DNA from 3 places in the Psychrobacillus sp. FSL W7-1457 genome. Region 1 is predicted to be linked to each of the others. Evidence: a T-box and tRNA genes for the amino acid it is inferred to sense, from the RefSeq annotation. Region 1 holds a T-box; the other regions hold tRNA genes.
The links. The T-box of region 1 lies ahead of serS (serine--tRNA ligase). A T-box ahead of a tRNA ligase gene usually reads a tRNA of that ligase, here a tRNA-Ser.

Region 1 (10,331 bases):
GGAGGCGTCGGTGGGATACTACCCTGGTTGTATTGAAATTCTAACCCATACCCGTAACCCGGGTAGGAGACAGTGTCAGGCGGGCAGTTTGACTGGGGCGGTCGCCTCCTAAAGTGTAACGGAGGCGCCCAAAGGTTCCCTCAGAATGGTTGGAAATCATTCGAAGAGTGTAAAGGCAGAAGGGAGCTTGACTGCGAGACCTACAAGTCGAGCAGGGTCGAAAGACGGGCTTAGTGATCCGGTGGTTCCGCATGGAAGGGCCATCGCTCAACGGATAAAAGCTACCCCGGGGATAACAGGCTTATCTCCCCCAAGAGTCCACATCGACGGGGAGGTTTGGCACCTCGATGTCGGCTCATCGCATCCTGGGGCTGTAGTCGGTCCCAAGGGTTGGGCTGTTCGCCCATTAAAGCGGTACGCGAGCTGGGTTCAGAACGTCGTGAGACAGTTCGGTCCCTATCCGTCGTGGGCGTAGGAAATTTGAGAGGAGCTGTCCTTAGTACGAGAGGACCGGGATGGACACACCGCTGGTGTACCAGTTGTTCTGCCAAGGGCATCGCTGGGTAGCTATGTGTGGACGGGATAAGTGCTGAAAGCATCTAAGCACGAAGCCCCCCTCAAGATGAGATTTCCCATTACGCAAGTAAGTAAGATCCCTCAAAGACGATGAGGTAGATAGGTTCGGGGTGGAAGCGTGGCGACACGTGCAGCTGACGAATACTAATCGATCGAGGACTTAACCAAATGGTTTGTTTCTAATATGATGTCTTTTATCCAGTTTTGAGTGAACAACTCAAAAGTCTAGTGATGATGGCGAAGAGGTCACACCCGTTCCCATACCGAACACGGAAGTTAAGCTCTTCAGCGCCGATGGTAGTTGGGGGTCTCCCCCTGCAAGAGTAGGACGTCGCTGGGCAACTAAAGGAAGTCGTCACCGAGTAATCGGTGGCGGCTTTTTTGTTTTGTTTAAAATGAAAAAAAAAGCCGAAGGCACTCTCTCCCTAAGCAAGTAGGCGAGAAGCCGGAGGGGCAAAGAGTTCGAGGAAGCAAGGAAGAGAGGCTCGGAGCGTATGGCATACGCGAGAACCGAACGACTGCGGCTGACGAAGAAATCTGCCGCCCATCTGGTTTCGCAGCCGCCGATGGTAGTTGGAGGGTCGCCCCTGCAAGAGTAGGACGTCGCTGGGCACCAAAGAAAGTCGTTACCGAGTAATCGGTGGCGGCTTTTTTGTTTGGTCTTTTTATTTTTAAAGGAACAAGCCGAAGGCTATCACTCTCCCTAACCACAGATGTGAGAATAGCTTAGAAGCTCTTTGCGATTTTCTAGTTTCAAATAAACTTTCATAAGAATATTACATAGGTAAAAATTAATGATATATATAGCAATCTACCAGTAAAATACTTACCAATAGGCAGTGACACAAGCAGGTATAGTGAGGCAGATAATACATCACACCTGTGCGGTCTAATGCTCACGCCACAGGAAGCGTCTGTCAGAGCAGACATCAATTAAAAGCATATAAATATCGATATTACTCTTAGAGAAAGTTCAGTTTATATATTTATCTATTAAAATAGGTGTTATGGACTCAAACCTAGTTTCAACTTAATAGTTTTTAATCTTTTAATAGACAAAGTAATAAAATAATTGCAAGAAAAGTCGGAATATATATATTATTTATCGATTCTTGACAGTCTATGTGCCCGCTGATAACCTTGTAATAATATTTAATTATAGAGGAGGAAGTCAGCGTAATGTGGGAATCGAAATTTCAAAAAGAAGGTTTAACATTCGACGATGTTTTATTAGTTCCAGCTCAATCAGAGGTTTTACCAAAGGATATTAATTTATCAGTACACTTAACATCAAAAATCAAATTAAATATTCCGGTGATCAGTGCTGGTATGGATACTGTTACAGAGGCGAAAATGGCTATTGCTATGGCACGCCAAGGTGGACTAGGAATTATTCATAAAAACATGAGCATTGAGGAACAAGCAGAACAAGTGGAAACAGTTAAACGTTCAGAGAATGGCGTTATCACGGATCCTTTTTATCTAACACCGACTCATCAAGTTTATGATGCAGAGCATTTAATGGGGAAATACCGCATCTCTGGGGTTCCTATAGTAAATAATGAAGAAGAACTAAAACTAGTTGGAATAATTACGAATCGTGACCTACGTTTCATTCAAGATTATTCTTTACCAATTAATGAAGTAATGACTAAAGAACAGTTAGTGACTGCTGCAGTTGGTACTACATTAGAACAAGCTGAAAAAATCCTTCAACAATACAAAATAGAAAAATTACCAATCGTTGATGATAACGGAATCCTTAAAGGCTTAATAACTATTAAAGACATTGAAAAAGTAATTGAGTTTCCTAACGCTGCTAAGGATCAACACGGTCGATTGTTAGTAGGAGCTGCAGTTGGAGTAACAAGTGATACAATGATTCGTGTACAAAAGTTAGTGGCTGCACAGGTAGATGTAATTGTTATTGATACAGCTCACGGACATTCTAAGGGCGTAATAGATGTAGTGAAGGAAATAAGAGCAACCTATCCAGATTTAGATATTATTGCTGGAAATGTCGCAACTGGTGCTGCTACAAAGGCTTTATACGAAGCTGGTGCAGATGTGGTGAAAGTCGGGATTGGTCCAGGTTCAATTTGTACTACTCGTGTAGTAGCAGGAGTTGGTGTGCCACAAATTACAGCTATCTATGATTGTGCTACTGAAGCTCGCAAGGCTGGAAAAACGATTATTGCCGATGGCGGTATTAAATTCTCTGGTGATATTGTAAAAGCTTTAGCTGCTGGAGGACATGTAGTTATGCTAGGTAGTCTACTTGCTGGAACTACGGAAAGCCCAGGGGAAACAGAGATTTTCCAAGGGAGACGTTTTAAAGTTTACCGAGGAATGGGTTCTATTGCTGCAATGGAAAAAGGTTCTAAGGATCGCTATTTCCAAGAGGATGCAAAGAAATTAGTTCCAGAAGGTATTGAAGGTCGTCTTCCATACAAAGGTCCACTTTCTGATACAATTCATCAGCTTCTTGGTGGAGTTCGAGCAGGTATGGGGTATTGTGGTACAGGTACTTTAGAAGACCTACGAGAAAATGCACAATTTATTCGCATGACTGGTGCTGGCCTACGAGAAAGTCACCCACACGATGTACAAATAACAAAAGAAGCACCAAACTACTCTATCTCTTAAAATAAGTAGAAACTTTCGCACCCATTTCACGTCTATATATAGGCCGAATGGGTGCTTTTTTAAAGTGTTATGCACCTAGTTCAAAAAGTATGATAAAATGAGCATTGATAATAGAAAAAGTGGAGGTACAGTAGTGAAGAAATATTGGAAAACAACAATGGTAAAGTGGCTAGTACTTCCGATGTTGCTTGTGTCTTTAGTAGGTGGAATGCCAACTAACACAAAAGCAGAGGAAAGTTTAAATTTAAATGTTGATGCAGCAATCTTAGTAGATGCTGATTCTGGAAAAATTCTTTTTGAGCAAAATGCAGATGCAGCTTTAGGAATTGCAAGTATGACAAAAATGATGACCGAATATCTTCTTTTTGAAGCAATAGAAGAAGGTAAAATTTCATGGGAACAACAATATTCAGTAAATGAATATACATATAAAATTTCTCAAGATCGTCGTCTAAGTAACGTGCCTCTACGCGAGGATGGTACTTATTCAATTCGTGAATTATATGAAGCAATGGCAATCTATTCAGCCAATGCAGCAACTATTGCAATAGCAGAAACAATTGCTGGAACTGAAGAAAACTTTGTGAAGTTAATGAATGAAAAAGCTTCAGAAATGGGCTTAGAAAACTATAAATTTGTAAATTCAACAGGCTTAAACAACGCAGATTTACAAGGCATGCATCCGGCAAGCACAGGAGCAACAGATGAAAATGTCATGCCTGCTAGCTCGGTGGCAAAATTAGCTTATCTTCTGATGAAAGACTATCCAGAAGTGTTAGAGACAACAAAGATTCCTCATAAAATTTTTCGCGAGGGCACATCGGATGCTATCAAAATGAGTAACTGGAACTGGATGCTACCAGGACTAGTTTACGAATATGAAGGCGTAGATGGTTTGAAAACAGGAACAACAGATTTTGCAGGACATTCCTTTACCGGAACTGCTGAAAGAAACGGTATGAGAGTAATCGCTGTAGTCATGAAAGCAGTAGACGCTAACGGAAAAGGAAGTTATGAAGCTAGATTTGACGCAACTAGAGCGTTATTTGATTTTGGTTTTGCCCAATTTACTAAAGTAGAGCTAATACCCGAAGGATATAAAATTCCTGGTCATAAAACTTTGAAAGTAAATAAAGGAAAAGAAGATACGGTTGCAATTGCAGTGAAAGAACCTATCTCTATGCTGATCAAATCCAGTGATAAAGATCTGTACAAGCCTGTTTTCACTCCATTAGAAGACAAGCTAGAAGCAGAAGTCAAGAAGGACACAGTAGTAGGAAAAGTCCATCTTGAAAAATCTGAAGGTACTGATTATGGGTACATTACTGGCGATCAAGGAAGTGTTGATGTAGTAACAACAGAAGCTGTAGAAAAAGCAGGTTGGTTTAGTTTAATGCTACAAGGCATCGGCAAATTCTTTAGCGGATTATGGGATAGTACAACAGATTTTGTTGGTGGTTTATTTTAAATCTCTATAAAAAAGCACTGAAACTCTATATGGGTTTCAGTGCTTTTAGTTTGCAATGGATGTTATGACTTCTCTATTTTGATTGCCCGCATAAGTTCATGTATGGAGGACGAAAGATTTGTAAAATCTAGTCCACCGAAACCTAAAACTAACCTTGGAACAGTTTCGTCAATGGGAGAGGTTATATACTTATGCAAACCATAGATTTGAATGTTAGCTTGTTGGGCAAGAGAAACAAGCTCCTCTTCCTTCCTATCTGTCTGGATGGTTAATAGAAGATGCATTCCTGCCTGTTCCCCTGAAAGTTTAACAATAGGCTCATACTCTGAAAGTGTCTTCGTGACAATTTCCAGCTTTCTTTTATAAATTTTACGCATTTTATTTAAGTGCTTTGCAAAGTGACCGTCCTCCATAAATTTTGCAAGTATATGCTGATCCATGCGTGGTACAGTAGCAGAATAATAATAGTATTTGTCCTTATATTGCTTTATAAGCGTGTTTGGAAGGACAGCGTAGGCAATCCTTAAGGAGGGCATGAGAGACTTCGAAAATGTGCTTAAGTAAATTACACGGTCGTTTTGATCCATACCTTGTAAAGAAGGTATTGGTTTTCCTGTATATCTAAACTCACTGTCATAATCATCTTCAATAATATATCGTTTCTCTTCCTGATAAGCCCATGCTAGCAGTTGACTTCTGCGTGAGGCTGACATAACAGAACCAGTTGGAAATTGATGAGATGGTGTAACATACATAACCGTTGTATTAGTTTTCTCCAGCTCCTCCACCACTAACCCTTCCTCGTCTACTGGAACAGCAACAGACTTTTCCTCATTCTCTAAAAAAAGGTGATGGGATAATGGATACCCAGGATTTTCGTAACCATAAACGGCTTTGTCACCAAGAAGACGAACGAGAAGTGGCATGAGTTGTTCTGTACCTGATCCTAAAATAATTTGCTCTGGTCTGCTTTTTACACCACGGGATTGATAAAGATAGGACGATATTTGTTGTCTTAGTATATAGTCTCCCTGAGGATGTCCTAGCTGCAATAGATCTTTATGGTCTTCATGAGCTAATTCTTTTGCGTATTTTCTCCAAAGAGTAAAAGGAAAAGAATCTTCATCTATCTTTCCCGGTGAGAAGTCTATATGGAAGGAAGTAGCTTTCTCTTCTTTTCCAACAGGAGTATCTTCCTTTTCAATCAGAGCTAGCTCTTCTATGTTTTGGACAAAATACCCTTTTCTTGGCTCCGAATTAATATATCCTTCTGCGACAAGCTGACTATAGGAAAGCTCGATCGTTGTTTGACTTAGATCTAGGTATTCAGCTAGCTTTCTTTTAGATGGAAGCTTTTCTCCTTCCTTAATATGACCTTGCACAATGGCATCTTTTAAAAATTTATATAATTGTTCATATAATGGCAGATTTGTGTTCTTTTCTAAAGGAAGCATGAGAAAATCCATTGTATCATCCAATCTGACCATGTTCATTTTATTGTTTCTGGCACTTTTCATATGGTCAAATACCATTATACTAAATTTTATAACAATTAGGAGGTATATAGGATGAATTTACATATGACAGGAACAGAGCTAGTAAAAAGAGGTATGGCTGAGATGCAAAAGGGTGGAGTTATAATGGATGTTATTAATGCGGAGCAGGCTCGTATTGCAGAGGCAGCAGGAGCCGTGGCAGTTATGGCATTAGAACGTGTGCCATCTGATATTCGTGCTGCGGGCGGAGTGGCTCGTATGGCCGATCCTCGCATAATGGAAGAGGTAATGAGTGCTGTAACGATTCCAGTCATGGCTAAAGCGCGTATTGGACACATCACGGAAGCCAGAATGCTTGAAGCAATGGGTGTGGATTATATTGACGAATCAGAAGTACTGACCCCAGCGGATGAGGAGTATCACCTTCGAAAAAGTGAGTTTACTGTTCCATTTGTTTGTGGGTGTAAGGACCTGGGAGAGGCTGCTCGACGTATAGGAGAAGGTGCATCCATGCTTCGCACAAAAGGGGAGCCTGGGACAGGGAATATTGTAGAAGCAGTTCGTCATTTGCGTAAGGTAAATGCCCAAGTGAGAAAGATTGTGCATATGGATGAGGATGAATTAATGACAGAGGCAAAAATTCTTGGAGCACCATATGAAATTTTATTGCAAATTAAGCACAAAGGAAAATTACCAGTAGTAAATTTCGCAGCAGGAGGAGTTGCAACTCCAGCAGATGCTGCACTAATGATGGAGCTAGGAGCAGATGGAGTGTTTGTCGGTTCAGGTATATTTAAATCCGATAATCCAGAGAAATTTGCTCGCGCTATTGTAGAGGCAACTACTCATTATCAAGATTATAAATTATTAGTGGAGATTTCAAAGGATTTAGGAATCCCTATGAAGGGAATAGAGATTTCTCGTTTATCAACTGCTGAGCGTATGCAAGATCGAGGGTGGTAAGATGGTCACAATAGGAGTGCTTGCTCTTCAAGGAGCTGTTACGGAACATATCCGTTCAGTGGAGGAATGCGGAGCAAAAGCAGTAAAGATTAAAACAAAAGAAGACTTGAAAGGAATAGATGGCTTAATCCTACCTGGTGGAGAAAGTACCGCAATGCGCAAGCTTATAGACCGTTTTGATTTACTAGGTTGTTTAAAGCAGTTTGCAGATTCAGGCAAGCCTATATTTGGTACTTGTGCTGGTCTAATATTATTAGCAAAGCAAATTCAAGGTCAGGATACACATCATATTGGTGTGCTACAAGCAACTGTCGCAAGAAATTCCTTCGGTCGTCAGGTGGATAGCTTTGAAACTAATTTAGATATTCAAGGGATAGCGACTGATTTTCCAGCCATTTTTATAAGGGCTCCACATATTGTCGAAGTAGATAAGAGTGTAGAAATTCTTGCTACCCATGAAGAACGAATCGTAATGGCAAGACAGAATCATATATTGGGATGCTCCTTTCATCCCGAATTAACAAATGATCATCGTATAACTGCCTATTTTATACAAATGGTTCAGGAATCGCTTGCCAAACCGGTCAACCTATAGTAAAGTATGGTTAATTTCATGATTTAAAAAACGATGATAGGAAGTAGTAGCAAGTAAGTTTTTTTTAGAGAGTCAGCGGCTGGTGGGAGCTGATAAAAGCGCTTGTGAATCCGTCCTTTGAGTTGCGCAGCTGAAAAATAGGTAAGCTGTGGCCGGTTGAAAAGCCGTTATTAGACAAGTGGATCTGAGATGTCAGATCAATCAGGGTGGCAACGCGGGTAGCTCTCGTCCCTTTTATAAGGGATGGGGGCTTTTTTGTCGTTTTTTATGAATTTAAATCTGGTTAATAGGCCAAAAATATCAAGAGGAGGAAATCATATGTTAGATGTAAAATTTGTACGTGATAATTATGAAGAAGTGAAAGCTAAACTTGCGAAGCGTGGAGAAGATATCTCCGAGTTCGATCAATTTCTTCCTTTAGACCAAAAGCGTAGAGAATTAATAGCAAAAACAGAAGTACTAAAGGCAGAAAGAAACGAGGTTTCTCAAAAAATCTCACAAATGAAACGAAATAAAGAGAATGCTGATGATGTAATCGCTCGCATGCGTGAAGTAGGCGATGAGATTAAAGCATTAGATGAAGAACTACGCCAGGTAGAAGAAAAATTTGAATATATGATGATGCGCATTCCAAATATTCCACATGATGACGTTCCAATTGGCGATTCTGAGGATGATAATGTTGAAATTCGTAAATGGGGAGAGGTCCCTGCGTTTAACTTTGATACAAAGGCTCATTGGGATATCGCCACAGATTTAAAAATTGTGGACTTTGAACGAGCTGCAAAAGTAACTGGAAGCCGTTTTGCTTTTTACCGTGGTTTAGGGGCAAGATTAGAGCGCGCGCTATGGAATTTCATGATGGACCTTCATTCAGAAGAGCATGGCTATGAAGAAATGCTACCACCATATATGGCAAACCGTATGAGCCTAACAGGTACTGGACAGCTTCCAAAGTTTGAAGAGGATGCTTTCTTAGTTAACGAGGAGGATTATTTCTTAATCCCAACGGCTGAGGTGCCAGTAACTAACTTCTACCGGGATGAAATTTTAGATGGAGCTGATCTTCCACAAGCCTTTACTGCTTTTAGTGCTTGTTTCCGTTCAGAGGCTGGTTCTGCAGGTAGAGATACACGCGGGCTAATCCGTCAGCATCAATTTAATAAAGTTGAGCTGGTACGTTTTGTTAAACCAGAGGATTCATACGAGCAATTGGACCTTCTAACAGGACATGCAGAAAAGGTTCTTCAGCTTTTAGGACTTCCATATCGTGTGCTACGTATGTGCACAGCAGATCTTGGATTCACTGCAGCGAAGAAGTATGATATTGAAGTATGGTTACCAAGCTATGGCGAATATAAAGAAATTTCTTCATGCAGTAACTTCGAGGACTTCCAAGCTCGTCGTGCTGGAATCCGTTTTAGAAGAGAACCGGGTGCTAAACCTGAGTTTGTACACACATTAAACGGTAGTGGACTAGCAATCGGACGCACAGTAGCTGCCATCCTAGAAAATTATCAGCAACCAGATGGATCAGTTAAAATCCCAGAGGTCCTACAACCATACATGGGCGGAAAAACAATTATTAAATAAAGAAAAGCGGAACCGCCTATGTCTGCCCCGACAGGCAAATGGGGAAAAGTGAGGAGGCAGCTCTTCAGCCACCAGAACTTTTATTCATTTGACCCCGAGGGACAAGGTGCTGGAGCTAGCCAAAAAGAAAAGCGCAAGCACCTATCTCTGCCCCGACAGGCAAATGATCCGTTATAAGATACTTTTAATGATATAAAAGTAAGAACCAAAAACGCCTAGAGTTCTAAGCGTTTTTGGTTCTTTTTCTTTAGTCGTAGCTCTCGAAAGAAAGTCGTTAGTAAGTTACCACAGGTTTCCGCAAGAACCCCTTCCGTTACCTCACAGACATGGTTGAATCGAGTATCATTTAAAAGCGTATACAGAGAGGCTACACACCCTGCCTTCATGTCTCTCGCACCATATACTACTCGAGGGATACGTGACTGTAATATTGCTCCTGCACACATAGGGCAAGGCTCTAAAGTAACATAAAGGGTTGTTTCTTCGAGTCTCCAGCTACCAATTTTGGCACATGCCTCTTGAATAGCCAGAAGTTCTGCATGTGTCGTTGCATTTTGGGTCGTTTCTCGTAGATTGTAGGCACTCCCAATTACCTCATTTTTATGTACGATAATAGCTCCGATCGGAACCTCACCTATGGCAGCAGCCTTTTTTGCTTCCTCAATTGCTAAATTCATATAATATTCATCCATTTGGAGTCAACTCCTTACGCGTATTTTAGCATGTTTTGTAGATAACGTGCATATTCTGATTTGAAGGAGTGATGCGATGATTTATACAGTTAAGTTAGGTGATAGCTTATATTCTATTGCAAGACAAAATGGTACTAGTGCGGCTACTATTGCTTCCATCAATGGCTTGCCGAACCAGGATGTATTGGTCGTTGGACAATCATTAGTCCTACCCTCTACTCCAAGTCCAAATCGGCCAATGATTGAAACCAATTTATATGTGGAATGGTATACCGAGGCACCATCTGAAACAGTTATTAGCC
Region 2 (10,331 bases), 880 kb from region 1:
TTTAATGATAAAAACTCATGGCTTTCGACTAAATGTGTACAAAGATATTCTTGGACCAGCCATTTATATAAAAATGATATCCTCACCAGTTGGACTACCTTTATAGAAAAGATGCATCAATTACCTGGTTGCCCATCATTGTCACTGCCTTGCTCATCTTCATTTTCATTTTTTGCACCGTCTCCACTGCTACCTTCTGTTTCATCCAAAGCTCTTATAAAAAATGCCGTTGGTAACAAAAGACCAATTGCTGCTTGTATTAGTGCAAAGAACCGTGCCTTTCCCACAGGCACCAAGTCACCATAGCCTACTGATAAAATGGTTACTCCACTGAAATAGAGATAATCTAAAAAATTCTCTCCTCCATCCTTCCCCTCTTCAGTGCTGACTCTTACTACATCTCCTTCCATAGACAATAAGTAATAAAGAACAGCAAATCCAAAAGTAATGCCAAGCATAGCGAAAAATAGCTTTTGGAATAAAGTTGACTGAAAATAGCTTTTCTTATATTTATGACCTGAAAAGAAATAGTATAAGGTTGTTACCATAAATAAGATCGTCAATCCCATTAGTATCGTAGAAAACATGCGTCTATTCCTCTCTGTCTCTCGAGTCCATCCAGTTTGAGTTGTATGAAGTTTTATTAATGTCGATATGACTATCTTGTCAATCGAATGTAAAAATATACAAAGTAACTAATATGAAAACGGAAATATAGATACGCATTCAATTCTTGAAAAAGTGAATGTACAGGTATTGAGACATTGAAAAGATTTTCAAGAGCTATTCTAACAATTTAAGTGATTTTCATTTTAAGCAAATATAACTTTTTTGATATAACTATTACTTCTTCCGAGACATTCAATTACTCCTATGCACGGGATTTTAGCTTATTTCAGTCCTCTTATTGAAACAACAAAAAAGACCTCTAACAAGTAGTTAGAAGTCTTGATATGTATGACTTTATGTCATGAATATGATACCGGTGGTCGGGGTCGAACCGACACATCCGAAGATACGGGATTTTGAGTCCCGCGCGTCTGCCAATTCCGCCACACCGGCATATTAAAGGCAGTAAATACTTTTTTAAAAATTGGAGGCGGCAACCGGATTTGAACCGGTGATAAAGGTGTTGCAGACCTGTGCCTTACCACTTGGCTATGCCGCCTTAATTTGGAGCGGAAGACGAGGTTCGAACTCGCGACCCCCACCTTGGCAAGGTGGTGTTCTACCACTGAACTACTTCCGCAAATAACTGGGGTACCTGGATTCGAACCAGGGCATGACGGAATCAAAATCCGTTGCCTTACCGCTTGGCTATACCCCAATGGGGCGACCGATGGGAATTGAACCCACGAATGCCGGAATCACAATCCGGTGCGTTAACCACTTCGCCACGACCGCCACAGAATAAAAAAAAGAGCTAACCAGATAGAATATGGGGCGACTGATGGGAATTGAACCCACGAATGCCGGAATCACAATCCGGTGCGTTAACCACTTCGCCACAACCGCCATTATTCAAAGTTAACTTATTATTTGGCAGGGGCAGTAGGAATCGAACCCACATCAAAGGTTTTGGAGACCTCTATTCTACCGTTAAACTATGCCCCTATAAAAACTGGTGGAGGGGGACGGATTCGAACCGCCGAACCCTAAGGAGCGGATTTACAGTCCGCCGCGTTTAGCCACTTCGCTACCCCTCCACTAGACAGTGGTGCCGGAAAGAGGACTTGAACCCCCAACCTACTGATTACAAGTCAGTTGCTCTACCAATTGAGCTATTCCGGCGTAATGGTGGCTCAGGACGGAATCGAACCGCCGACACAAGGATTTTCAGTCCTTTGCTCTACCGACTGAGCTACTGAGCCTCTTCGATTTACGCTAAGCTGTACAACTCTTTGTCAGCTTCACTCACTCATTCAGTCACGTACTTTAGTACGCTCCTTCTTTCGTTCGATTGCTTCCTCGATTTGCTTGCTTATCCTAAATCTCTAACATATTGAATAATAAATGGCGGTCCCGACCGGGATCGAACCGGCGATCTCCTGCGTGACAGGCAGGCATGTTAACCGCTACACCACGGGACCATTTGGTTGCGGGGACAGGATTTGAACCTGTGACCTTCGGGTTATGAGCCCGACGAGCTACCGAACTGCTCCACCCCGCGACAATAATATTAGATGAAATTTAAATCATCCTACGCATTTAGTGAGTTTTACGTCTTCCACGCTTCGCTTTCTTCGTGAAGCGATTTGCTCCACCCCGCGATAATAATACTTGCTAAATTAATAATGGTGGAGGATGACGGGCTCGAACCGCCGACCCTCTGCTTGTAAGGCAGATGCTCTCCCAGCTGAGCTAATCCTCCGTAATGCTGGTTTAAAATTAAATGGTGACCCCTACGGGATTCGAACCCGTGTTACCGCCGTGAAAGGGCGGTGTCTTAACCGCTTGACCAAGGGGCCATTATGTATTAGAGAAATCTATCTGGCGGAGAGCAAGGGATTTGAACCCTTGAGACAGTGTTACCCGCCTACACGATTTCCAATCGTGCTCCTTCGGCCACTCGGACAGCTCTCCTAGAAATGGCTCCGAAGGTAGGACTCGAACCTACGACCGATCGGTTAACAGCCGATTGCTCTACCACTGAGCTACTTCGGAATAATATCCGCCTAGCGACGTCCTACTCTTGCAGGGGGAGACCCCCAACTACCATCGGCGCTGAAGAGCTTAACTTCCGTGTTCGGTATGGGAACGGGTGTGACCTCTTCGCCATCATCACTAGACTTGAATAATTATTGAAAGACAAGTTCTATTATATCAACTATGTAGATTATTACAAGCATTAATTTAATAAAAATTTATTCTTTCAAAACTGAATAAACTGACATCTTAGAAACAAACAATTTGGTTAAGTCCTCGATCGATTAGTATTCGTCAGCTGCACGTGTCGCCACGCTTCCACCCCGAACCTATCTACCTCATCGTCTTTGAGGGATCTTACTTACTTGCGTAATGGGAAATCTCATCTTGAGGGGGGCTTCGTGCTTAGATGCTTTCAGCACTTATCCCGTCCACACATAGCTACCCAGCGATGCCCTTGGCAGAACAACTGGTACACCAGCGGTGTGTCCATCCCGGTCCTCTCGTACTAAGGACAGCTCCTCTCAAATTTCCTACGCCCACGACGGATAGGGACCGAACTGTCTCACGACGTTCTGAACCCAGCTCGCGTACCGCTTTAATGGGCGAACAGCCCAACCCTTGGGACCGACTACAGCCCCAGGATGCGATGAGCCGACATCGAGGTGCCAAACCTCCCCGTCGATGTGGACTCTTGGGGGAGATAAGCCTGTTATCCCCGGGGTAGCTTTTATCCGTTGAGCGATGGCCCTTCCATGCGGAACCACCGGATCACTAAGCCCGTCTTTCGACCCTGCTCGACTTGTAGGTCTCGCAGTCAAGCTCCCTTCTGCCTTTACACTCTTCGAATGATTTCCAACCATTCTGAGGGAACCTTTGGGCGCCTCCGTTACACTTTAGGAGGCGACCGCCCCAGTCAAACTGCCCGCCTGACACTGTCTCCTACCCGGGTTACGGGTATGGGTTAGAATTTCAATACAACCAGGGTAGTATCCCACCGACGCCTCCTCCGAAGCTGGCGCTCCGGGCTCTAAGGCTCCTACCTATCCTGTACAAGTTGCACCAAAATTCAATATCAAGCTACAGTAAAGCTCCACGGGGTCTTTCCGTCCTGTCGCGGGTAACCTGCATCTTCACAGGTACTATAATTTCACCGAGTCTCTCGTTGAGACAGTGCCCAGATCGTTACGCCTTTCGTGCGGGTCGGAACTTACCCGACAAGGAATTTCGCTACCTTAGGACCGTTATAGTTACGGCCGCCGTTTACTGGGGCTTCAATTCGCACCTTCGCTTGCGCTAAGCACTCCTCTTAACCTTCCAGCACCGGGCAGGCGTCAGCCCCTATACTTCACCTTACGGTTTTGCAGAGACCTGTGTTTTTGCTAAACAGTCGCCTGGGCCTATTCACTGCGGCTCTTCTAGGCTATTCACCCAAAAGAGCACCCCTTCTCCCGAAGTTACGGGGTCATTTTGCCGAGTTCCTTAACGAGAGTTCTCTCGCTCACCTTAGGATTCTCTCCTCGACTACCTGTGTCGGTTTGCGGTACGGGCACCTCCCACCTCGTTAGAGGCTTTTCTTGGCAGTGTGAAATCAGGAACTCCGGACATACGTCCTTGCCATCACAGCTCAATGTTACAGAGTGCGGATTTGCCTACACTCACACCTCACTGCTTGGACGTGCATAACCAACAGCACGCTTACCCTATCCTACTGCGTCCCCCCATCACTCAAACGGTGGGGTGGTGGTACAGGAATATCAACCTGTTGTCCATCGTCTACGCCTATCGGCCTCGACTTAGGTCCCGACTAACCCTGAGCGGACGAGCCTTCCTCAGGAAACCTTAGTCATACGGTGGATGGGATTCTCACCCATCTTTCGCTACTCATACCGGCATTCTCACTTCTAAGCGCTCCACCAGTCCTTCCGGTCTGACTTCAACGCCCTTAGAACGCTCTCCTACCACTGATACCAAAGGTATCAATCCACAGCTTCGGTGATTTGTTTAGCCCCGATACATTTTCGGCGCAGCGTCACTCGACCAGTGAGCTATTACGCACTCTTTAAATGATGGCTGCTTCTAAGCCAACATCCTGGTTGTCTAAGCAACGCCACATCCTTTTCCACTTAACAAATACTTTGGGACCTTAGCTGGTGGTCTGGGCTGTTTCCCTCTTGACTACGGATCTTATCACTCGCAGTCTGACTCCCAAACATAAATCATTGGCATTCGGAGTTTGTCTGAATTCGGTAACCCGGGATGGGCCCCTAGTCCAAACAGTGCTCTACCTCCAAGATTCTAACGTTTGAGGCTAGCCCTAAAGCTATTTCGGAGAGAACCAGCTATCTCCAGGTTCGATTGGAATTTCTCCGCTACCCACACCTCATCCCCGCACTTTTCAACGTGCGTGGGTTCGGACCTCCAGTAAGTGTTACCTCACCTTCATCCTGGACATGGGTAGATCACCTGGTTTCGGGTCTACGACCACATACTCATTCGCCCTATTCAGACTCGCTTTCGCTGCGGCTCCGTCTTCTCAACTTAACCTCGCATGTAATCGTAACTCGCCGGTTCATTCTACAAAAGGCACGCCATCACCCGTTAACGGGCTTTGACTATTTGTAGGCACACGGTTTCAGGGTCTATTTCACTCCCCTTCCGGGGTGCTTTTCACCTTTCCCTCACGGTACTGGTTCACTATCGGTCACTAGGTAGTATTTAGCCTTGGGAGATGGTCCTCCCGGATTCCGACGGAATTTCACGTGTTCCGCCGTACTCAGGATACACTCTGGAGGGAATGAACTTTTGACTACGGGGCTTTTACCCTATCCTGCGGACCTTTCCAGGTCGCTTCGTCTAGCTCATTCTTTTGTAACTCCGTATAGAGTGTCCTACAACCCCAAGAGGCAAGCCTCTTGGTTTGGGCTCTTCCCGTTTCGCTCGCCGCTACTCAGGGAATCGAATTTTCTTTCTCTTCCTCCAGGTACTTAGATGTTTCAGTTCCCTGGGTGTGTCTCAGATGCGCTATGTATTCACGCAAATGTACTGCCCCATTACGGGCAGTGGGTTTCCCCATTCGGAAATCTTCGGATCGAAGCTCACTTACAGCTCCCCGAAGCATATCGGTGTTAGTGCCGTCCTTCATCGACTCCTAGTGCCAAGGCATCCACCGTGCGCCCTTATTAACTTAACCTAAAAGTTAAAAGTACTACACTTGCAATCACGTAAGTGATCACAATTTGAATATCTTGCGTTTGTTTCTTTTTCGATGTCATTTTATCCAGTTTTCAAAGAACAATTATTTTAATGGTGGAGCCTAGCGGGATCGAACCGCTGACCTCCTGCGTGCAAGGCAGGCGCTCTCCCAGCTGAGCTAAGGCCCCGAAATTAAAAAGGTATGGTGGGCCTAAATGGACTCGAACCATCGACCTCACGCTTATCAGGCGTGCGCTCTAACCAGCTGAGCTATAGGCCCTCTTTGAATTTCATTGTCTATTAAAAATATTAATATACATGAACATTCAAAACTGAACTGCAAAACGTTAAGATACAGATAAAAATCTGTATTCCGAATATATCCTTAGAAAGGAGGTGATCCAGCCGCACCTTCCGATACGGCTACCTTGTTACGACTTCACCCCAATCATCTGTCCCACCTTCGGCGGCTGGCTCCCAAAAGGGTTACCCCACCGACTTCGGGTGTTACAAACTCTCGTGGTGTGACGGGCGGTGTGTACAAGGCCCGGGAACGTATTCACCGTGGCATGCTGATCCACGATTACTAGCGATTCCGGCTTCATGTAGGCGAGTTGCAGCCTACAATCCGAACTGAGAACGGTTTTATGGGATTTGCTCACCCTCGCGGGGTTGCGACCCTCTGTACCGTCCATTGTAGCACGTGTGTAGCCCAGGTCATAAGGGGCATGATGATTTGACGTCATCCCCACCTTCCTCCGGTTTATCACCGGCAGTCACCTTAGAGTGCCCAACTGAATGCTGGCAACTAAGATCAAGGGTTGCGCTCGTTGCGGGACTTAACCCAACATCTCACGACACGAGCTGACGACAACCATGCACCACCTGTCACCGCTGTCCCCGAAGGGAAAAGCCTATCTCTAGGCCGGTCAGCGGGATGTCAAGACCTGGTAAGGTTCTTCGCGTTGCTTCGAATTAAACCACATGCTCCACCGCTTGTGCGGGCCCCCGTCAATTCCTTTGAGTTTCAGTCTTGCGACCGTACTCCCCAGGCGGAGTGCTTAATGCGTTAGCTGCAGCACTAAGGGGCGGAAACCCCCTAACACTTAGCACTCATCGTTTACGGCGTGGACTACCAGGGTATCTAATCCTGTTTGCTCCCCACGCTTTCGCGCCTCAGCGTCAGTTACAGACCAGAAAGCCGCCTTCGCCACTGGTGTTCCTCCAAATCTCTACGCATTTCACCGCTACACTTGGAATTCCGCTTTCCTCTTCTGTACTCAAGTCCCCCAGTTTCCAATGACCCTCCACGGTTGAGCCGTGGGCTTTCACATCAGACTTAAAGGACCGCCTGCGCGCGCTTTACGCCCAATAATTCCGGACAACGCTTGCCACCTACGTATTACCGCGGCTGCTGGCACGTAGTTAGCCGTGGCTTTCTAATGAGGTACCGTCAAGGTACGAGCAGTTACTCTCGTACTTGTTCTTCCCTCACAACAGAGTTTTACGATCCGAAAACCTTCTTCACTCACGCGGCGTTGCTCCATCAGACTTTCGTCCATTGTGGAAGATTCCCTACTGCTGCCTCCCGTAGGAGTCTGGGCCGTGTCTCAGTCCCAGTGTGGCCGATCACCCTCTCAGGTCGGCTACGCATCGTCGCCTTGGTGAGCCGTTACCTCACCAACTAGCTAATGCGCCGCGGGCCCATCCTGTAGTGACAGCGAGATGCCGTCTTTTAACATTTCCTCATGTGAGGTAATGGATTATTCGGTATTAGCCCCGGTTTCCCGGAGTTATCCCAATCTACAGGGCAGGTTGCCCACGTGTTACTCACCCGTCCGCCGCTAAATCAGAAGAAGCAAGCTTCTTCATCATCCGCTCGACTTGCATGTATTAGGCACGCCGCCAGCGTTCGTCCTGAGCCAGGATCAAACTCTCCATAATAGCCAGCTGACGATACGCAGCGTATTGCGTTGTCAGCTTCGTTCTCTCGGTCAGTCACGTACGTAAGTACGCTCCTTCTCTCGCTCACTTGCTTCCTAGCACTACACTACGTCTCGACAGCCAGAAAAATAGAACTAGTTTAAAAGCTCATTTTGTTTTGCTGGCATCATCATTAAATGATGTCAAAAAATGTTTTGCGTCAATCAAGCCGAAGCTTGTTGATGCTGTATGTCTTAACGTTTTGCATGTTCAGTTTTCAACGTTCATTTTTGCGTTGTCGTTTTTTGCGACTTCTCTAATTTATCACCATTCAACCGGCTAGTCAAGAAGTTTTTTAAAAAACTTTTTTTATTAATTTTCTGCTGTTTTTTAATTCGTTTTTGACGACGCTTATTATAATACCGCACATTTTATACATATGTCAACAAAAAACGAGTATTTTTTTAAAACGTTTTTTGTTGACTCGTTTTCATCCTTTGACTTTGTAGTATCTATGCTCGATATGGCTGCTTTTCGTCGGTTGTTTTTCGACTATAATTAACCCTTTGTCCACTAAGAATTCTATAAATACTTCTAGATCTACAGAATAGTTTTTCAATTCCTCTTGTTCATGAATCTCTTGAATGGTCCAATACTCTTTAGAAGAAAGTACTTCTACTATATGCCGTGCCCCATCCTTTGTTCTAGAATGAATTAGAAAATCGCTAGCTAAAAATAATAGTTCTAGTCTCTTCTCTAATGTTTCTCGACTTGATACTAGCTCATCGTACAATTTATATATAGAAGGATCTAATTGCTTTACTTGCTTCCACACCATAACCTCTGGGTGCATTCCCTTTTCAATAATAGCTAATCTCGCTAAATGATGAAGTGAGTTTACAATATGAGTATAAGCATCTAGATAATTTAGTTGCTCAAAGAACACCTTTGCTTGCATATAACTTCTACTTAACTTAGCAAACTCAATTCCCATCCTTACGTTTCGACCATTTATCGGAAACTCTTGGAGCTCCCTTTTTAGGTTTTCTACATATTCATTTCTATCAAAAACAACTCGGCCGTTGATCATCCAATCTACAAGCTTAGGGTTGGCTCCTACTATAAACCATTTCCGTATTTGTTTTTCTGTAATTATATGCAGGGCAGCCTTTTTGTCGCTATACGTATAATGCTTTGTAAAAACAGGATTAGAGGAATCTTTTGTTATTATAAATAGAATAGAGTCAAAGGTATCCGTAATTGGACTGACCTCTTCTATTTTTTCTATCAATATGATGCCTAATGTATTTGAATCACTTGCTCTTTCTTGATAAATAGGTCTTAACAATGCTTCCAATGTGAAAGCCTCCTTTTTAAACTTATGTATTATTCTTCGACAATTATTTGATATTTCCTCTTTAAACTTTTAGGACATTCCTTTATATAAAAATATGTTATAGTGTATGTACAATTAGGAGGTAAAAATATGAAACCCTATAAAAACAAAATAAATCGAATCCGCTCCTTTGCGCTTGGCTTAATTTTCTTTGGCTTTATCATTATGTACGGCGCTATATTTTTCAGAGAAAACCCAATCCTAGTAACTATTTTCATGACACTTGGGTTACTTTCTATTATAGGAAGTACAGTTGTTTATGGCTGGATAGGTTTACTATCTACTAGAGCTGTTCAAGTAGTCTGCCCCAATTGCGGAAAACATACGAAAGTTTTAGGTAGAGTAGATATGTGTATGTATTGTAAAGAACCACTTACATTAGACCCTACTCTTGAAGGCGAAGAATTTGATGTTAGCTACAATAGAAAGAAATAATTTTCTGCACTTTGCTTTTAGGCAAAGTGCTTTTTTATATTAACATAGTATACTAGTCAAGGAACTAAAAGGGAAAATATAAGAAAAACTTTTCTAACCTACCTCTTAGTATCTTAAGAACCCTCTTCTTTCATACAGCTGAATCAATTTCATATATAAGAGTGTTTACAGATTTGACACGAATTTCTTATGTATTGATTGCGATTGCAAACGCATTATTTAACCATAAGAAAAACCGAGCGAATAAACGCTCGGTTTTTTATTGGACTTTAGTTGCTTGTTCTTTACAAGTAGGACACGTACCGTATATCTCCATTCGGTGAGAGCTAACATCATATCCGGTCAAGTGAGAGGCAAGATGCTCTACTTCATCTAATCCTGGATAATGGAAGTCAACTATTTTACCACAAGAGTTACAAATCATATGGTAGTGATCATTTGTGATAAAATCAAAACGACTTGAATTATCACCATATGTTAATTCCTTTACTAGGCCAGCTTCTCTAAACACACGTAAGTTATTATAGACTGTGGCTACGCTCATGCTAGGAAATTTACTTTCAAGCGCTTTATATATATCGTCCGCAGTGGGATGGGACATAGATTGAATAATAAATTCCAGAATCGCATGGCGTTGAGGCGTTATACGTACACCGGTTGATTTCAATGTATCTAAAGCGTCTCTTAAATGTACTTCCGTCATCGCTATGCACCTCTCTTTATAATCATTATTAAA
Region 3 (10,331 bases), 1.3 Mb from region 1:
CTCCCCCTGCAAGAGTAGGACGTCGCTGGGCTTGCAATAAAAAAATATTACCCAGGAGGATTAGCTCAGCTGGGAGAGCATCTGCCTTACAAGCAGAGGGTCGGCGGTTCGAGCCCGTCATCCTCCACCATAATTTTACTCCTGCCGGAGTAGCTCAACTGGTAGAGCAACTGACTTGTAATCAGTAGGTTGAGGGTTCAAGTCCTTTCTCCGGCACCATTTTCCGAGCCATTAGCTCAGTTGGTAGAGCATCTGACTTTTAATCAGAGGGTCGAAGGTTCGAGTCCTTCATGGCTCATTCACTTTTGTGAAATAAATATGCGGGTGTGGCGGAACTGGCAGACGCACTAGACTTAGGATCTAGCGCCGCAAGGCGTGGGGGTTCGACTCCCTTCACCCGCACCATTTAATTTAATAACCGAGCGGAAGTAGTTCAGTGGTAGAACACCACCTTGCCAAGGTGGGGGTCGCGAGTTCGAACCTCGTCTTCCGCTCCAAAGATTCACTAAGTGCCGGGGTGGCGGAACTGGCAGACGCACAGGACTTAAAATCCTGCGGTAGGTGACTACCGTACCGGTTCGATTCCGGTCCTCGGCACCACTTTTAAGTAACATTAGCGCCCGTAGCTCAATTGGATAGAGCGTCTGACTACGGATCAGAAGGTTGTGGGTTCGACTCCTGCCGGGCGCGCCAATATATATACGGGAAGTAGCTCAGCTTGGTAGAGCACTTGGTTTGGGACCAAGGGGTCGCAGGTTCGAATCCTGTCTTCCCGACCAGTTATTAATAAAAATTTGGGGCCTTAGCTCAGCTGGGAGAGCGCCTGCCTTGCACGCAGGAGGTCAGCGGTTCGATCCCGCTAGGCTCCACCAAATATAAAATTTTCTTTTAAAGTTCCTGGCGGCGTAGCTCAGCTGGCTAGAGCATTCGGTTCATACCCGAAAGGTCGTGGGTTCGACTCCCTCTGCCGCCATCTTAAGGACCTTTAGCTCAGTTGGTTAGAGCAGACGGCTCATAACCGTCCGGTCGCAGGTTCGAGTCCTGCAAGGTCCACCAACATAATTTTTCGGAGGAATACCCAAGTCTGGCTGAAGGGATCGGTCTTGAAAACCGACAGGCGGGTCATACCGCGCGGGGGTTCGAATCCCTCTTCCTCCTCCATCTTATTGTTAGTGGGAAATTATACATAACATCTATGCAAGTAAGCTTGGAAACGGAAAAGTTATTAAATACATAGTTGATTTAAATTTCAACGATTTTATTGTCGCGGGGTGGAGCAGTTCGGTAGCTCGTCGGGCTCATAACCCGAAGGTCACAGGTTCAAATCCTGTCCCCGCAACCAAATGGTCCCGTGGTGTAGCGGTTAACATGCCTGCCTGTCACGCAGGAGATCGCCGGTTCGATCCCGGTCGGGACCGCCATTTATTATTCAATATGTTAGAGATTTAGGATAAGCAAGCAAATCGAGGAAGCAATCGAACGAAAGAAGAAGCGTACTAAAGTACGTGACTGAATGAGTGAGTGAAGCTGACAAAGAGTTGTGCCGCTTAGCGTAAATCGAAGAGGCTCAGTAGCTCAGTCGGTAGAGCAAAGGACTGAAAATCCTTGTGTCGGCGGTTCGATTCCGTCCTGAGCCACCATTTATCACGCGGGTGTAGTTTAGTGGTAAAACCTCAGCCTTCCAAGCTGATGATGAGAGTTCGATTCTCTTCACCCGCTCCAATTAATGGGCCTATAGCTCAGCTGGTTAGAGCGCACGCCTGATAAGCGTGAGGTCGATGGTTCGAGTCCATTTAGGCCCACCATTATTCCGAAGTAGCTCAGTGGTAGAGCAATCGGCTGTTAACCGATTGGTCGTAGGTTCGAGTCCTACCTTCGGAGCCATATATATGGGGAAGTACTCAAGTGGCTGAAGAGGCGCCCCTGCTAAGGGTGTAGGTCGGGCAACCGGCGCGAGGGTTCAAATCCCTCCTTCTCCGCCATATATAAGGCCCCTTGGTCAAGCGGTTAAGACACCGCCCTTTCACGGCGGTAACACGGGTTCGAATCCCGTAGGGGTCATAACTTTAAAAAGACAATCACTTCGGTGGTTGTCTTTTTTATTTTATCTTTATGATATGTAAGGATCGTTATAACACTGCAGGTCCTTAAGGGAAGAGGTATTAAGAAAAGTAATGTATTTATTGTAGTAAATCTATACTGCACTTAATTATAATAACTTCCCTGTCATGTTTGTGAAATTCCTTTCAAATATTGTTAGCAGAACGATTACATTAAAGTGATCGAGTAGGTTCTACATTATAGCATTTGGAGCGTTATCTTCTTGTGAAGAGATTTACTCCTAAAAGTTCTTCCACCGACCGATTATCAGGTAAAACCGACCGATTGTTGAAGGGAACCAACCGATTATTATGCCTAACCGACCGATTATTGAACAAAACCGTCCGATTCTAAAGAAACTACTCAAAATCTATTATTTGGTTAGATTTTTCTTTCTTCGTTTACACTTCTCCAACCTCTAATTTAAACTTCACAAATAAAAAAGCCAGGAAGCGTTTAACTTCCTGACTGATCATCATATTAAAAATCCTATTAACAAGCCAATACCTAAAAGAAATACGAAAATGGTATTGGTAAGTGCGGTGTTTTTCATTGCTAATCCAACTTCAAGGTGATTCTCTTTAGATTTAAATAGCTTTATAGCATCTAGTGGTTTCTTAGCACTTAGGAAGACTAGTAAAGCCCAAGGTGTAATAATTTGTAGAATTACTAGTAAGATGATCCATACATAAGAAACGATAAAAAATAAGGCTAACACATTAATAGCATTGTCTCTACCTATTAAGATAGCCATTGTTTTCCTACCGCCTTTTGTATCCTCTACAATATCTCGAATATTATTAGAAAGCATAATAGCAGCGACAAGCAGAGTGCTAGGGATAGATAGGAACAAGGCAAAGTTTGGTATAGAACCTACCTGAATGTATGTAGCAATTAAAACAATAAACATTCCCATAACCACGCCACTGAATAGTTCTCCAAACGGTGTATAAGCTATTGGGTAAGGTCCACCGGTATATAAGTATCCAATGAGCATACAAACGGCACCAATGATCAATAAAAGCCAAGATGATTGGGAACAAATATAAATACCTAACAGAGCGGCTAGGACGTATAGTACTAAGGCTAGTTGAAGCACTGTCTTTGGTTTGACACCATTGCGGACTATTGCGCCACCAATGCCGATAGATTCTTCACTATCTAGACCTCTTTCAAAGTCGTAGTACTCATTAAACATATTCGTAGCAGCTTGTATAAACAAGCACGCAATGAGCATTGCTAAGAATAAAGGCCAATCAATATTTACGTAATAAAGGGCAATCATTGTACCTAAAAATACAGGGGCAAACGATGCAGTTAACGTGTGTGGTCTTGTTAACTTCCACCATATACGCCAGCCTTTATCAGCTTGTAGTTCTTGTGACATATAAATTTCTCTCCTTTTAAAGAATCAACTTCAATTTTAGCATACATTTGTAGCTAAATGTGTGCCGAAACGCGGAGAAAGTTGTATGATAAAGGGTAGAGTAATAAAACATGAACTTAAACTAGCAGGTAATTTATACGGAGGTCATATATATGCCGAACACCACCGGGCAAAATAAATCAACATTACGTTTTTATACAGAAACAATAGAAGTATCTAGAATGTCTGCTCATGCTTTTTTTGAGGCAGGAGAGGATTACTATAAAGGGAAACGATTCTTTTGGCAAAACAAAGAGAAAACGTTCACATTGGTTGGACTTGGACATGCCTATGTTCTGTCTAATGATTTAGAGAAAAATAGATACACCGATATAGCTCAAAAATGGGACGACCTTTGTGCATGCTCATTAATAGAGAAAGCAGATGTGTCTCCAATTCTATTTGGTGGATTCTCTTTCGATCCTTCAAATAATATATCATCGGAATGGAATAGCTTCCCGTCTAGTTTTTTTGCTGTGGCTACATTTCAATTAGTCATACAGGACGACCAGGCTTTTGTAAGTATTCATCATATTACAGAGGAAGAGGACAGCTCTGCAGCTTTTGAGCGTTTACGTATAGAAAGAGATACATTAATTCATACAGCTCAAGTGAAAGAACTAAAGGTCCATAAAAAGCCACATCTTCTTCAACGAGAAGATAGATTAAAGGAAGAATACTTATCAGCGGTTGAAACTGTAACGGAAAGAATTCGTAATAAGGAAGTAAACAAGGTAGTCATTGGGCGCTCCCTAAAGTTAACCTTTGATGATATCTTTTCACCATCTACAGCAATTTACAATGCATCGATGGAGCAACCTGAAAGTTATTTATTTGGTCTTGAGAAAGAAGACAAGACTTTCTTTGGGGCGACTCCAGAGAGATTAGTAAAACTGGAAAATGGCAAGGTTGAATCTGCTGGTTTGGCTGGATCCGTTCGAAGAGGAAAAGACCAAGTGGAAGATAAGAAGCTTGGAGATGCGCTATTATCGGATAATAAAAACTTAATGGAACATGAATATGTTGTTCAGATGATTAGAAAAGTATTTGAGCAATATTGTGAGCAGGTTAAGATTCCAGCTAGACCAAAGCTTATGAAAATAAGAGATATTCAGCACTTGTTTACACCTATAGAGGGAAAAATTAAAGGAAGCTCTTCTCTTTTCGAGTTTGTAGAAGCTATGCATCCGACACCAGCACTTGGTGGTGAACCTCGACAAGAGGCCATTGAGATTATTAGAGAATCTGAACAAATGAACCGTGGTTACTATGCCGCTCCAATCGGCTGGGTGAATGCCGAGGGAGATGGAGAGTTTGCGGTAGGTATTCGTTCCGCTCTCATAGAAAACCAATACGCTTATTTATATGCTGGAGGCGGATTAGTTTCCGAGTCCACCTCTTTAGAAGAGTTTGAAGAAACAAGAGTCAAATTCCGACCAATGCTTCGAACTTTGGGAGGAAATATGAATGACTAACGCGAGCTTTCTAACATCTTATGTCAATCAATTTGTAGAAACTATTAAACAAGCGGGCATAGAGGATATCGTGCTATGCCCAGGATCTAGATCCACTCCTTTAGCATATGGGTTTGCAAAAACGACAGGCTTTAACTTATATAGACAAATTGATGAGCGTTCTGCAGGATATTTTGCTTTAGGAATTGCCAAAGCGAAAAAGAACCCTGTTGTTCTATTGTGTACTTCTGGTACTGCTGCTGCGAATTTCTTTCCGGCGATAGTGGAAGCATATTATGCAAGAATACCATTACTTATTGTGACAGCGGATCGCCCACATGAACTTAGAGAGGTAGGTGCTCCTCAAGCGATAGACCAAATACATCTATTTGGTAAGCATGTAAAATGGTCGGTTGATTTTCCCTTACCTGAGGAAAGAGAAGAAAGCCTCGCGTTTATAGAGAGACATATTCATCGTGCAGTTTCTTCTACTAGGAATGCACCGATGGGACCAGTTCATATCAACGTGCCGTTTCGTGAGCCACTATTGTTAGAAATGGATCGGCCTGCTTCCGTGCCTCAAATGCAGCAAACAGAATTAGGGATGCTTGTGCCAAGTAAAGAATGCATCCATTGGTATACTCAGTTAATAACAGACACAGAGAAGGGACTTATTATTGCAGGGGATTCCTTAAACTCAACAGTAGGTTTCTGGGAGTTTGTGAAAGCTATACAATGGCCAGTACTAGCGGATCCATTGTCCACGCTTCGAAGTAATGTACCTAAGGATTGTATGCATTTATGTATAGACCAATATGACGCTATTTTAAAAAGTGAAGTGTTTATGCAATCAGCTATCCCTAATGCTGTCATTCGTTTTGGAGCTCAGCCGGTTTCTAAGCCTCTTATGAAGTTTTTAGAGGCAAACCCTCCTAAAACCTTTATAGCTGTAGATGAAAGCCCATTATTTAGAGACTCTCTTCATGTCGTAACCCATCACTTACAAGTAGATCCGTCATCTCTTTGGTTGCAGGTAGGAGAAAAACAACCATCTAGCTATCTAGAAAATTGGTCTAAGGCCAATGATATAGCAACGAATCATATTCAGACGTATATTTCAGAGCAAACAGACGAGGGTGCCTTAGCAGGAACATTATTTGAGGTGCTTCCAGACAAAACGGATTTAATAGCTAGTAGCAGCATGCCTATACGTGATGTAGATACCTTTTTCAATAAAACCGCTAAGGATATCCATGTATATGCCAATAGAGGAACAAACGGAATTGATGGAGTCGTGTCTACTGCTTTAGGAATTCAAGTAGCAACTAAAAGACCTGGCTATCTATTAATCGGGGATTTGGCATTTCTCCATGATGTAAATGGATTAATAGTCACTCGTTTTAGCGAAACAGATTTAACCATTGTTATTATGAATAATGATGGAGGGGGCATATTCTCTTACTTGCCACAATCTACGGAAACTAATTACTTTGAGCATTTGTTCGGGACACCTACAGGGCTTGAATTTTCAGCTATTGCTACTATGTACGATGCTCAATATGATGTAGTACATACTAAGGAAGATTTTCAAGCTGTCTTAAGTAAGGATAAAACGAAGAATATTCGTATGATTGAAGTTCGTACAGATCGACAGAACAATACAGAAACTCATCGAAAGCTTTGGGCAGCAATCACTAAGGAGCTGGATGTCACTTGGAAAGCTTAATAACCGTTAGGTCCATTCAAATGAAAGTTAATAGGTACAATACAGGTGCCGAGAAGAAGGCAGTCTTTCTGCATGGATTTACTGGATCTAGTAGGACATGGGAGGAAGTTATTGCTTCTCTAGATCCTTCTATTGAGCTGCTAACCATTGATTTAATTGGCCACGGGGAAAGTGACAAGCCTGAAAATGCTAGCCGTTACTTTGCTGGGGAGCAGGTGGAGGATCTCCATGCACTAATCCAACAGATAGGCTGGGATCATTTTACGCTTATAGGGTATTCTATGGGTGGTAGATTGGCACTTGCCTATGCAAGTAAGTATGAGGTCGACTGTTTAATACTAGAAAGCAGTTCTCCAGGCATAAAGGATGAGGAAGCTCGTATACAAAGAAAATTAGCGGATAGCAAGCTGGCTGAAAAAATTCTAGTAGACGGTGTCCTTGCATTTACAGATCACTGGGAGCAGATCCCTTTGTTTGATTCGCAAAAGAGTTTATCACTGAAGAAGCAGCAACAGATAAGAGAAGAGCGAATATCTCAAACAGCAATGGGTTTGTCGAATAGCTTGACGGGATTTAGCACTGGAGTGCAGCCTTCGTTATGGGATAAGCTAGGCTCTCTTGAATTTCCAGTAATCATGTTAACGGGAGAGCTAGATAAGAAGTTCTGTGAAATTGCTAAAAAGATGTTAGCTATATTACCAAATGCTGACTGGAAAATAATAAATGGTGTGGGCCATGCAATTCATGTGGAAAATCCCAAATTGTTTGCTACAATAGTAGAGGATATAATTTTGAAGGAGGATGTAAGATGACTCGTGAATGGACAACATTACATACATATGAAGACATTAAATATGAATTCTATAATGGAATTGCTAAAGTAACGATTAATCGCCCAGAAGTGCGAAATGCTTTCCGTCCTAAAACAGTGATGGAAATGATCGACGCATTTTCTCGCGCACGCGATGACAAAAATGTTGGTGTAATTATTCTAACTGGAGAAGGCGAAAAAGCTTTCTGTTCTGGTGGAGACCAAAAGGTTCGCGGACATGGTGGATACGTAGGAGAGGATGAAATTCCTCGTCTAAACGTATTAGACCTACAACGTTTAATCCGTATAATTCCTAAGCCAGTTGTAGCTATGGTAGCTGGATATGCAATTGGTGGAGGTCATGTATTACACGTAGTTTGTGACTTAACAATCGCTGCGGACAATGCTATTTTTGGACAAACTGGTCCAAACGTAGGCTCCTTTGATGCTGGATATGGTTCAGGCTATTTAGCTCGTATCATTGGTCACAAGAAAGCACGTGAAATTTGGTACCTATGCCGTCAATATGATGCAAAACAAGCGTTAGATATGGGCTTAGTTAACACTGTTGTTCCTTATGAGCAACTAGAGGACGAGACTGTTCAATGGTGTGAGGAAATGCTAGAAAAGAGCCCAACCGCACTTCGTTTCTTAAAAGCAGCTATGAATGCTGATACAGATGGACTTGCTGGTCTTCAACAATTAGCTGGAGATGCAACACTTCTTTATTACACAACTGAGGAAGCTAAAGAAGGTCGCGATGCGTTTAAAGAAAAACGTAAACCAGACTTTGGTCAATTCCCACGTTTCCCGTGATTAGAAATTTATGAGTTTTCCTAAGCTGTCCTTTAAAGGGCAGCTTTTTTTAAAAGATAGAATACATTTGCTTGTGCTTTACTTAATAAAGGAGTTGTTTTTTATGTACCCTAATCTCTTGGTTAAACGAGCAAGTCTTACGCCAAATAGATTAGCTATCATATTTGAAGACCAACAATGGACATTCTCCCAATTACATCAGGAGGCAATAGACTTTGCCGAGAAGCTACATACATTAGGTGTTAACAAAGGGATGAGAATTGCTATATTGGCGTCCTCCAGCCCACAGCTAGTGACAGTTTTACATGGCTGCATGCAATTGGGCTGTGAGCTTGTCATGCTTAATGAACGTTTAACAGAGGACGAGCTGATTTATCAATTAAATGATAGTCAGTCTGACGTATTATTAGTCGATCGGTTAGATAGAAGCTTGACGTATGGTAACCGGATATCCTTTAATCAGGTTACAGAAGCCTCTAACAAGAGATTTCAAATAGACTATGAATGGCCAAAGGATAGAACAATCACTATTATGTACACATCTGGTACGACAGGGAAGCCAAAGGGCGTCCGCCAAACACTGGAAAACCATGTGATGAGTGCAACTGGATCTGCTTTAAATCTAGGTGTTCAGCCTAATGATTGCTGGTTATGCGCAATGCCATTGTTTCATATTAGCGGATTTTCTATTCTAATGCGTTCCGTTCTATATGGTATGACAGTCAGCCTGCATACAAAGTTTGATGCATATAAGTCTATAGAGGAAATTTTAAATGGAACTGTTACTAGAATGTCTGTAGTCGCTGTAACGTTAGAAAGATTGATTAGTGTCTTAGAGGAACGGAATCTAACATTCCCGGATACTTTCCAATCTATGCTAGTCGGTGGAGGGCCTGTTCCTCTCCATTATTTGGAACGAGCCATTAAATGTAAGATACCTGTTTTACAGACATATGGTATGACGGAGACGTCTTCACAAACCACGACATTGTCTAGTGAGGATGCTATTCGTAAGCTAGGCTCAGCAGGAAAGCCACTCTTTTTCGCAGAAATACGTATTTCTGGAGAAAAGGAGATAGGAGAAATCTGTATTAAAGGACCACATGTTACGAAAGGTTATGTTGGAGCATCATCTTCCAAGGATCCACAGGATGATGGGTGGCTCCATACGGGAGATATGGGCTATATAGATGACGAAGGTTATTTATACGTCGTCGACCGTAGATCAGATTTAATCATTTCGGGTGGGGAAAATATTTATCCTGCTGAAGTGGAGCAGGCCATAGTTAAGCATAGTGCTGTAAAAGAAGCCGGAGTAACTGGTATTCAGGATGATAAATGGGGACACGTACCGATTGCCTTTGTTGTGTTGAAGAGCGAGGTTACCGAAGAAGAATTAAAATCATTTATGAAACCCCAGCTTGCTACGTATAAACAGCCTGTCCGTTATTATTTTATCGAGGAGCTACCTAGAAATGCTTCCAATAAAATTTTAAGAAGAAAGCTTCATGAATATTTATAAAGCCGAGAGAACAGCATTCTCGGCTTTTTTTACGGGTTATTCTTTTGCTATGAGGAGGGGAAACATATGAGAATTCAAATTATAGGTGGATCTGGAACGGGGAAGAGTACATTAGGTGAATATATTGCACAGCGAGAGCAAATAAAATGGATCGATACCGATTCCTATCTGTGGAAGGACGATACGTTTCTAGAAAATAATCCAATTGAAATAAGAAGAGAAATGTATCAGCTTGATATCACTTCTAATAAGTGTTATGTAGTCTCAGGCTCTATTTTTTCATGGCATCCAGATGGCTTTTCCAATCGGGATCTTTTAGTCTTTCTGTCTTTACCGGAGAATGAAAGAATGGACCGCATAAGAAAAAGAGAAATTTCCCGCAAAACTGGTAAACAATCGTGGCTAGACGAGCATGGATTATATACGAATGACTTTATAGAATGGTGCAAAACATACTTGACGGAAACCGATAAAAG

Region 2: it encodes a tRNA-Ser, which carries the amino acid that the T-box ahead of serS (serine--tRNA ligase) is inferred to sense. The anticodon was not compared.
Region 3: it encodes a tRNA-Ser, which carries the amino acid that the T-box ahead of serS (serine--tRNA ligase) is inferred to sense. The anticodon was not compared.

The regions. Positions count from the first base shown of each region.
Region 1 is NZ_CP151993.1:14,261-24,591, forward strand. Features, by position in the region: rRNA gene NSQ95_RS00045 (23S ribosomal RNA) at 1-744, shown strand, start outside; rRNA gene rrf (5S ribosomal RNA) at 801-916, shown strand; gene guaB (IMP dehydrogenase) at 1,756-3,222, shown strand; gene NSQ95_RS00060 (serine hydrolase) at 3,320-4,690, shown strand; gene NSQ95_RS00065 (PLP-dependent aminotransferase family protein) at 4,753-6,207, opposite strand; gene pdxS (pyridoxal 5'-phosphate synthase lyase subunit PdxS) at 6,259-7,149, shown strand; gene pdxT (pyridoxal 5'-phosphate synthase glutaminase subunit PdxT) at 7,151-7,744, shown strand; T-box leader at 7,769-7,980, shown strand; gene serS (serine--tRNA ligase) at 8,063-9,337, shown strand; gene tadA (tRNA adenosine(34) deaminase TadA) at 9,553-10,029, opposite strand; gene NSQ95_RS00090 (glycosyl hydrolase family 18 protein) at 10,106-10,331, shown strand, end outside.
Region 2 is NZ_CP151993.1:3,080,954-3,091,284, forward strand. Features, by position in the region: gene NSQ95_RS15075 (potassium channel family protein) at 117-587, opposite strand; tRNA gene NSQ95_RS15080 (tRNA-Leu) at 981-1,062, opposite strand; tRNA gene NSQ95_RS15085 (tRNA-Cys) at 1,095-1,168, opposite strand; tRNA gene NSQ95_RS15090 (tRNA-Gly) at 1,175-1,249, opposite strand; tRNA gene NSQ95_RS15095 (tRNA-Gln) at 1,256-1,327, opposite strand; tRNA gene NSQ95_RS15100 (tRNA-His) at 1,329-1,404, opposite strand; tRNA gene NSQ95_RS15105 (tRNA-His) at 1,440-1,515, opposite strand; tRNA gene NSQ95_RS15110 (tRNA-Trp) at 1,541-1,614, opposite strand; tRNA gene NSQ95_RS15115 (tRNA-Tyr) at 1,623-1,706, opposite strand; tRNA gene NSQ95_RS15120 (tRNA-Thr) at 1,716-1,791, opposite strand; tRNA gene NSQ95_RS15125 (tRNA-Phe) at 1,796-1,871, opposite strand; tRNA gene NSQ95_RS15130 (tRNA-Asp) at 2,015-2,090, opposite strand; tRNA gene NSQ95_RS15135 (tRNA-Met) at 2,094-2,170, opposite strand; tRNA gene NSQ95_RS15140 (tRNA-Val) at 2,296-2,371, opposite strand; tRNA gene NSQ95_RS15145 (tRNA-Glu) at 2,394-2,468, opposite strand; tRNA gene NSQ95_RS15150 (tRNA-Ser) at 2,492-2,583, opposite strand; tRNA gene NSQ95_RS15155 (tRNA-Asn) at 2,590-2,664, opposite strand; rRNA gene rrf (5S ribosomal RNA) at 2,674-2,789, opposite strand; rRNA gene NSQ95_RS15165 (23S ribosomal RNA) at 2,911-5,839, opposite strand; tRNA gene NSQ95_RS15170 (tRNA-Ala) at 5,954-6,029, opposite strand; tRNA gene NSQ95_RS15175 (tRNA-Ile) at 6,045-6,121, opposite strand; rRNA gene NSQ95_RS15180 (16S ribosomal RNA) at 6,231-7,785, opposite strand; gene NSQ95_RS15185 (nucleotidyltransferase-like protein) at 8,255-9,121, opposite strand; gene NSQ95_RS15190 (YgzB family protein) at 9,251-9,595, shown strand; gene perR (peroxide-responsive transcriptional repressor PerR) at 9,855-10,298, opposite strand.
Region 3 is NZ_CP151993.1:2,690,119-2,700,449, reverse strand. Features, by position in the region: rRNA gene rrf (5S ribosomal RNA) at 1-31, shown strand, start outside; tRNA gene NSQ95_RS13225 (tRNA-Val) at 55-130, shown strand; tRNA gene NSQ95_RS13220 (tRNA-Thr) at 144-219, shown strand; tRNA gene NSQ95_RS13215 (tRNA-Lys) at 226-298, shown strand; tRNA gene NSQ95_RS13210 (tRNA-Leu) at 321-405, shown strand; tRNA gene NSQ95_RS13205 (tRNA-Gly) at 423-497, shown strand; tRNA gene NSQ95_RS13200 (tRNA-Leu) at 512-600, shown strand; tRNA gene NSQ95_RS13195 (tRNA-Arg) at 617-693, shown strand; tRNA gene NSQ95_RS13190 (tRNA-Pro) at 703-779, shown strand; tRNA gene NSQ95_RS13185 (tRNA-Ala) at 797-872, shown strand; tRNA gene NSQ95_RS13180 (tRNA-Met) at 900-973, shown strand; tRNA gene NSQ95_RS13175 (tRNA-Ile) at 980-1,056, shown strand; tRNA gene NSQ95_RS13170 (tRNA-Ser) at 1,069-1,161, shown strand; tRNA gene NSQ95_RS13165 (tRNA-Met) at 1,266-1,342, shown strand; tRNA gene NSQ95_RS13160 (tRNA-Asp) at 1,346-1,421, shown strand; tRNA gene NSQ95_RS13155 (tRNA-Phe) at 1,565-1,640, shown strand; tRNA gene NSQ95_RS13150 (tRNA-Gly) at 1,649-1,722, shown strand; tRNA gene NSQ95_RS13145 (tRNA-Ile) at 1,729-1,805, shown strand; tRNA gene NSQ95_RS13140 (tRNA-Asn) at 1,810-1,884, shown strand; tRNA gene NSQ95_RS13135 (tRNA-Ser) at 1,892-1,982, shown strand; tRNA gene NSQ95_RS13130 (tRNA-Glu) at 1,990-2,061, shown strand; gene NSQ95_RS13125 (1,4-dihydroxy-2-naphthoate polyprenyltransferase) at 2,576-3,487, opposite strand; gene NSQ95_RS13120 (isochorismate synthase) at 3,640-5,001, shown strand; gene menD (2-succinyl-5-enolpyruvyl-6-hydroxy-3-cyclohexene-1-carboxylic-acid synthase) at 4,994-6,706, shown strand; gene menH (2-succinyl-6-hydroxy-2,4-cyclohexadiene-1-carboxylate synthase) at 6,694-7,518, shown strand; gene menB (1,4-dihydroxy-2-naphthoyl-CoA synthase) at 7,515-8,333, shown strand; gene NSQ95_RS13100 (o-succinylbenzoate--CoA ligase) at 8,437-9,855, shown strand; gene NSQ95_RS13095 (AAA family ATPase) at 9,922-10,331, shown strand, end outside.